Caldimonas brevitalea: one gene and its partner. The protein of the gene in region 2 interacts with the protein of the main gene of each other region in a pairwise test. Links are inferred from orthologs where the notes say so. Each region holds a gene or a part of one and is shown on either strand. Other genes may lie near its edges. The genes, in order: ruvA and ruvC.

What was found.
Region 1: the proteins of ruvC (region 2) and ruvA interact in binary tests that used the Escherichia coli proteins (3 or more experiments, as listed by UniProt). The link is inferred for Caldimonas brevitalea from one-to-one orthologs.

The regions. Positions count from the first base shown.
Region 1 is NZ_CP011371.1:5,597,770-5,600,946, forward strand. What follows is about bases 259-3,123. They hold ruvA (Holliday junction branch migration protein RuvA), read right to left. Parts: upstream 2,045-3,123; coding sequence 1,472-2,044; downstream 259-1,471. Other genes in these bases: AAW51_RS23745 (hypothetical protein), read left to right, coding at 259-346; ruvB (Holliday junction branch migration DNA helicase RuvB), read right to left, coding at 399-1,460; AAW51_RS23760 (response regulator), read right to left, coding at 2,073-2,738; AAW51_RS23765 (sensor histidine kinase), read right to left, coding at 2,934-3,123. Outside these bases: more of AAW51_RS23745, read left to right, coding at 1-258; more of AAW51_RS23765, read right to left, coding at 3,124-3,177. UniProt on the Escherichia coli protein: The RuvA-RuvB-RuvC complex processes Holliday junction (HJ) DNA during genetic recombination and DNA repair.
Region 2 is NZ_CP011371.1:1,343,968-1,347,279, forward strand. What follows is about bases 201-3,200. They hold ruvC (crossover junction endodeoxyribonuclease RuvC), read right to left. Parts: upstream 1,977-3,200; coding sequence 1,425-1,976; downstream 201-1,424. Other genes in these bases: AAW51_RS05940 (condensation domain-containing protein), read left to right, coding at 201-1,266; AAW51_RS05950 (phosphatidate cytidylyltransferase), read right to left, coding at 1,973-2,956; AAW51_RS05955 (lysophospholipid acyltransferase family protein), read right to left, coding at 2,956-3,200. In the rest of the region: more of AAW51_RS05940, read left to right, coding at 1-200; more of AAW51_RS05955, read right to left, coding at 3,201-3,312.

The DNA of each region.
Region 1 (3,177 bases), 4.3 Mb from region 2 along the record:
CGTCGGCCACATCGTGCTGGCCTTCGACAACGCCGAGGACGCCCGAGCCGCGACCGACGCCCTGCACAAGGCCGGGTTCGACGACGAAGACGTGCTGCACTACTCCGCGGAAGAAGAATCCGAGTTGATGGCGCGCCGTCTCGCCGACGCCAGCGGGGCCGCCGAGTTCGGTGCCGAAATACGCCTGATGCGCCGCTACAAGGAACTGGCCGACCAAGGCTGCTGCTGGATGGTGGTGTTCGCGCCGACCGCCGTGCGCGCGCACCAGGTGGGCGAGATCGCCCGCCAACACGACGCCCGTATCGCCGAGCGCTACGGCCGGCTGATCATCGAAGACCTGTTGTAGTGCCGGCGCGGCGCTGGCCGGGCGCATCGCCCAGGCCCACCACACCGCCGCTTCACTCCGAAAACAGCTCCCCCTCGGCACGCCGTGGCGGCGCGAGCCCGAGGTGGCGGTAGGCCGCCAGCGTCGCGATGCGGCCGCGCGGCGTGCGCTGCAAATAGCCTTGCTGGATCAAATACGGCTCGATCACGTCTTCGATCGTCTCGCGCTCTTCGCCGATGGCCGCCGCCAGGTTGTCGAGGCCGACCGGCCCACCGTCGAACTTGTGGATCACCGCTTCCAGCAGCTTGCGGTCCATCACGTCGAAGCCCTGCGGGTCGACGTCGAGCATTGCGAGCGCCTTGTCGGCGATCAGCTTGTCGATCCGCCCGTCGGCCTTCACCTCGGCATAGTCGCGCACCCGGCGCAGCAGGCGGTTGGCGATACGGGGCGTGCCGCGCGAGCGCCGCGCCACCTCCATCGCGCCTTGTGCGTCGATCGGCGCCTTCAGCAGCCCGGCCGAACGTGTGACGATGCGGGCCAGTTCCTCGGCGGTGTAGAACTCCAACCGCGCGACGATGCCGAAACGGTCGCGCAAAGGGTTGGTGAGCATGCCCGCCCGCGTCGTGGCGCCCACCAGCGTGAACGGTTGCAAATCGAGTTTGATCGAGCGGGCGGCCGGCCCCTCGCCGATCATGATGTCGATCTGGTAGTCCTCCAGCGCCGGATACAAGATCTCTTCGACCACCGGCGACAAGCGGTGGATCTCGTCGATGAACAGCACGTCGTTGCGCTCGAGGTTGGTCAGCAGGGCCGCCAAATCCTTCGGTTTCTCGAGCACCGGCCCCGACGTCTGCCGCAGGTTCACGCCCAGTTCGTGGGCGATGATGTGGCTCAGCGTCGTCTTGCCCAGCCCGGGCGGCCCGAACAGCAGCACATGGTCGAGCGCCTCGCCGCGCTTGCGCGCTGCGCGGATGAAGATCTCGAGCTGTTCACGCGCCTTGGCCTGGCCCACGTAGTCGGTCAGCCCCTTCGGGCGCAGCGCGCGCTCGATCGCCTCCTCGTTGGGCGACGTCGGCGCGGCAGACACCACCCGCTGCCGGGGCGGCGGGCTGAAGTCGTCGGTCTGGATGCTCATCGACGCCTACCTCATTTCGCCAGCGCCCGCAGCGCCAGCTTGATGCCTTCGCTCACGCCCACGTCGGGCGGCAAGGCCTTCAGCGCCGCGGCGGCCTCGCGGTCGCTGTAGCCGAGCGCGATCAGGGCCTGCAACACATCGCCCTGCGCGTCGCTCGCCACGCTGGCCGGCCGGGCGATGTCCGGCCCCAGCTTGCCTTTCAGTTCGAGCAGCAGGCGTTCGGCGGTTTTCTTGCCGATGCCCGGCACCTTCACCAAACGCCCCGATTCCTGCAGGCTGACCGCCTGCGCGAGGTCGGCCACGCTCATGCCGGACAGGATGGACAGCCCGGTGCGCGGGCCAACGCCGGAAATCTTGATCAGCTGGCGGAACGTCTCGCGTTCTTCCGCCGAGGCAAAGCCGAACAGGATTTGCGCGTCCTCGCGGACGACAAAATGCGTGAGCAGCGTGACGCGCTCGCCGAGGTTGGGCAGGTTGTAGAAGGTGCTCATCGGGACATCGACCTCGTAGCCGACGCCGCCGACATCCACCAACACCAGCGGGGGGGCTTTCTCCGCGATCACGCCCGTCAGACGACCAATCATCGACGGGATTATCGCGGCCCCGCCGCGGTCAGCGCGGCGACTTGCGGAACAATCCGAGCCGCTGGGCTTCGAGCGCCGCCTCGGCGCGCGACGACACGTTGAGCTTGCGGTAGATCTGCTTCACGTAGTCGGCGATCGTGTGGCGCGACAAGCCGAGCTGGACGCCGATTTCCGGCAGCGTGAAGCCCTTGGCCACGCGCAGCAGCACCTCGTTTTCGCGGTCGGTCAGCGACACCGGCGGCAGCAGCGGCTCGGTCTGAGCCGGCTGGGTGCGCGCCTGCGACGCGAAGTAGGCGATCACGCGGCGCGCGATCGACGGCGACAACGGCGGCTCGCCCTGCGTGATGCGCTGCAGCTGCTCGGCGAGCTGGTCCTTGGCCTGCTCCTTGAGCAGGTAGCCGAAGGCGCCGGCCTGCAGCGCGGGGAACAGGTGGTCGTCGTCGTCGTGGATGGTCACGACCACCGACTGCGCCTCGGGCTGCGACTCGCGCAGCGCGGCGACCACCTCGACACCGGAGCCGTCGGGCAAACCGAGGTCGATCAGCGCCAGGTCGAAGCGCAACGCGGTGATCTGTTCCAGCGCATCGTGCACACGTGCACTTTCCGACACGCGTGCCGCTGGAAACACCTGCGTCACCAGCGTCTTGAGCCACTGGCGGATTTCGGGAAGGTCTTCAAGCAGCAGGATATGCATGGCGGCGGACTCGGTAGGCCGTCACGGCACCGGCGCGTGACAGTCAGTCGGGATAGTACCGTGCAATCGGCGCTCCGAACACGGCTCTGATGGGGGAGACCCTGTCTGTGGCACCGGAACGAGGGTGTGCGCCCGCACTTTGAACGTTCGTGGCTCAACGCCTGGCCCCGCCCCTCGCCGGCGCGGCCGGTACCGCTACAACGGCAAGGTGAGCCGGATCACCGTGCCGTAGCCGGGGCCCGACTCGACCAGGCACTGCCCGGCCAACTGTTTTGCACGCCGTTTCATGCTCGCCATGCCGTGCCCGCGGTCCAGCTTGCCGTCCAGCTCGAGCGGAATGCCGCGCCCGTTGTCCTGGATCACCAGGTTGAAATCGGTCGCGTCGATCACGCAGCGGATGGTGCAGGCCGTCGCGCCGCTGTGCTTGATGATGTTGCTG
Region 2 (3,312 bases):
TCCGCTCAGCGGCGCTACGTTCGGCTCGCCCACACCGCCGGAGAGCCGTTGCTCAACAACATCACTGTTTCGTGCTGGGTCGACGCGAAGTTCGACGCGATCGCCGTGCAAAGGGGATTGCAAGCGGTGATGGCCCGGCACCCATTGCTGCGGGCGCGGGTCGCGGTCGAGGCGGCCGGAGTTCAGTTTCTCGCGCAACAGCAGATCTCGAGTCCGTTGACGATGACAACCCTGGGCGACACCGAATCCTTGGTTGAGAAGGTGCGGCAGGTTGCCCAGGAGCTGCACTTGCGGCCCCTCAGCTTCTTCGAGGCGCCCATGTGGCGATTTCACGTTTTCGTCCGTGAGGGGCGGCTTGTCGCCCTGGTGCTCTGCCTCAACCACCTGATCTCCGACGCCAGCTCGCTGCGGCTGATCCTGCAGGACTTCGCGTCCGCCTATGGTGCCGAGACGGATGCTCGCCTTCCAGGGCTTGCACTTGGCGGTCACCCGCCTGACCTTCAGGCCCTGGCCGAGGCCGAATTGTTGCCGTCGGCAGAGGGCCACAGACGCCTCGAGTGGAACCGCTCCTGCTTCCAGGACTTTCTTCTGGGCACCACCTGGGATGCAGGCGCCGCGCAGCCGGATTCGGTAGGCTACGCAGAGGCGCCTTTGGAGTGGCCGCTCTGGCTCCGACTGTGTGCCGCGTCCAAGGCGTGGCGCGTGCGCGTCACAACGCTGGCGATGCTGGCCCTTGCCCGGTCCGAGCGCGTGCTGTTCGGCCGGTGCAACTGTGTCGTGAAAACGATCACTGCCAACCGACAGGTCGAAGGCAGTGCTGCCGTGGTGAACAACATGTTCGGCATCCTCCCTGTACGTGTGCCCGCGGAGGCTCACGAGGGCGCGCTCCGGACGGCGGCAGACGCGCTGGACGCCGCTTACACCGACCATGAACGCAACCGGTTGCCGTACTGGTATCTGGTTCAGCAACTCCGCCCCGAGCTGTATCTGCATCCGTACGGACTCTCCGATTTGGAGGTCAACATTCTTCCTGTCGTGGCGTCTGCCATCGTCGACGAGCAGCAGATCCGGCTGGGCCCGATGCGGGAGGCAACAGTGGGCACTCCGAGCTGGCCGGAATACGCTCGCTGTTTGCTGTTGGTACCGTTCCGCGACGGCTCGGGGAAACTGTTGATGCTCTACGACAGTCACGAGTGCGACCTTGCGACGGCGCAGCGCCAAGCCGCCTTCGTTCGCGAGGAGTTGGACAGGATTGCAGTCGCTTAGGAGTGAACTGTCAAAACGTTGTTCCTTGTGCGCAAAGCCCTGCCATGGGGGCGGCGCTGCGCTGGGTGCGCAGGAAGCTGACCGAAATCGGCTCTGCCGTCAGGATCGGGGGGCGAAGGGAACCTCGCTAGGGGCAGCCGGCCCGACGCGTGCCAGCCTCAGTAGCTGCGCCCGCCCTTGTAGTGCGCGTGCGCACGCCGGGTCAGCGTGCCGCCGGCCTTGGCGATGGCGTCGAACGACCGGCCCGCATGCGCATGGCAGATGGCGATGCCGAGCGCGTCAGCCGCGTCCTTGCTCGGCACCGCAGGCAGCTTGAGCAGCCGGGCGACCATCTCCTGGATCTGCTCCTTGCGGGCCAGACCATGGCCGGTGATGGCCTTTTTCATCTGCAGCGCGGTGTACTCGCTGACGCTCAGCTGGCAGCTGACCAGCCCGGCCAGGGCCGCCCCGCGGGCCTGCCCCAGCAGCAGCGTGGACTGCGGGTTGACGTTGACGAACACGATCTCGACCGAGGCGGTGGTGGGCTGGTAGCGCCGCACCACCTCCTGCACACCGTCGAAGATGATCTTGAGACGCCCTGGCAGGTCGCCCTGGGCCGCGTCGCGGGTCTTGATGGTGCCGCTGGCGACGTAGTGCAGCTGCGCGCCGTCCACATCCACCACGCCGAAGCCGGTGGTCTGCAGGCCGGGGTCGATGCCGAGCACCCTCATAGCCGGAAGTACCAGCGCACCGAATGAAAGAACACCGGCGCGGCGAAGCTGATCGCCGCCACCCGGTCGAGCAGGCCGACGGCGCCGGTCACCAGCCGCCCTTCGTTGCCCCAGTAGTGCACGCCCGCATCCTTTTTCAACGCCTTCATCACAAAATCGCCCAAGGTGCCGGCGGCGCAGGCGATCAAGGCCATGCCGAGGGCCTGGCCCGCCTTGAACGGCGTGATCCAGTAGAGCAGGGCGCCGATCAGGGCGCCGCCGAACACGCCGATCGCGGCAGCCCCCCACGAGAAGGAGCTGCTGATGCGCGGCGCCACCGGCTTGAACGGATAGTGTCGCCCGACATAGTCCTGCAGCAGCATGCAGGATTGCACGACGAAGACGAGAAAGAACACCAGGAAGGCGCCTCGCTCCTCGTAGCCGCGGAAGTCGAGCCGCAACAGCGCCGGCGCATGGCTCAAGCCGTAGACGCACACCATGATGCCCCACTGGATCTTGGCGTTGCGCTCGAGGAACCGCTCCGGGTCGTTGGCCACCGCGCTGATGACCGGGATCGCGAAGAACACGTAGACCGGGATGAAGACCGAGAACAGGTCGAAATAGCGGGCGCCAACCAGTGAATACTGCACCGGCAGCACCACAAAGAAGGCCAGGATCAGGCTGCGGTGGTCGCCCCGGCGCGTGTGCGACAGCGTGATGAATTCGCGCAGCGCAAAGAACGACACCAAGCCGAACAGCAGCAGTGACACGAAGGTGCCGGCGATCCAGGCGATCCAGAACACCGTCACCATCACCCAGGTGGTGCGCAGCTGGCGCTTGAAGCGCTCGGCCCGCAGCGTCCGGGCCTCGTCTTCGGCTCTCACGCTCATGGCCACGCCGATCATCGTGGCAATGCCGAGCAGGCCGAACACGATGATGAAGAGCAGGCCGATCTGCTCGCTGGCGGTCCAGCCGCGCAGCTGCTTCAGGACGTCGCCCATCACGCGCTCCCGCTCAGCTTGCGCAGCGAGGTCACGGCTTCGCGGGCGCGTTCGAGGAAGGTGCGCTTGTCTTCGTCGGGCAACAGCTGCATCGGGGCACCGAAGGTGACCGAACACAGGATCGGCACCGGCACCACCTCTCCCTTGGGCATCACGCGCTGGACGTTGTCGATCCAGGCCGGGATCAGCTGCACCTCGGGGAACTGTTTGGCCAGGTGGTAGAGGCCCGACTTGAAGGGCTGCGGATCGCCGAGGCTGCTGCGCGTGCCTTCGGGGAAGATCACCAGCGAATCACCGTGGCGCAGCGCGTCGACCAGCGGCTCGAGCGGGTCCTGGTCGTCGGTGCGCTGGCGGTT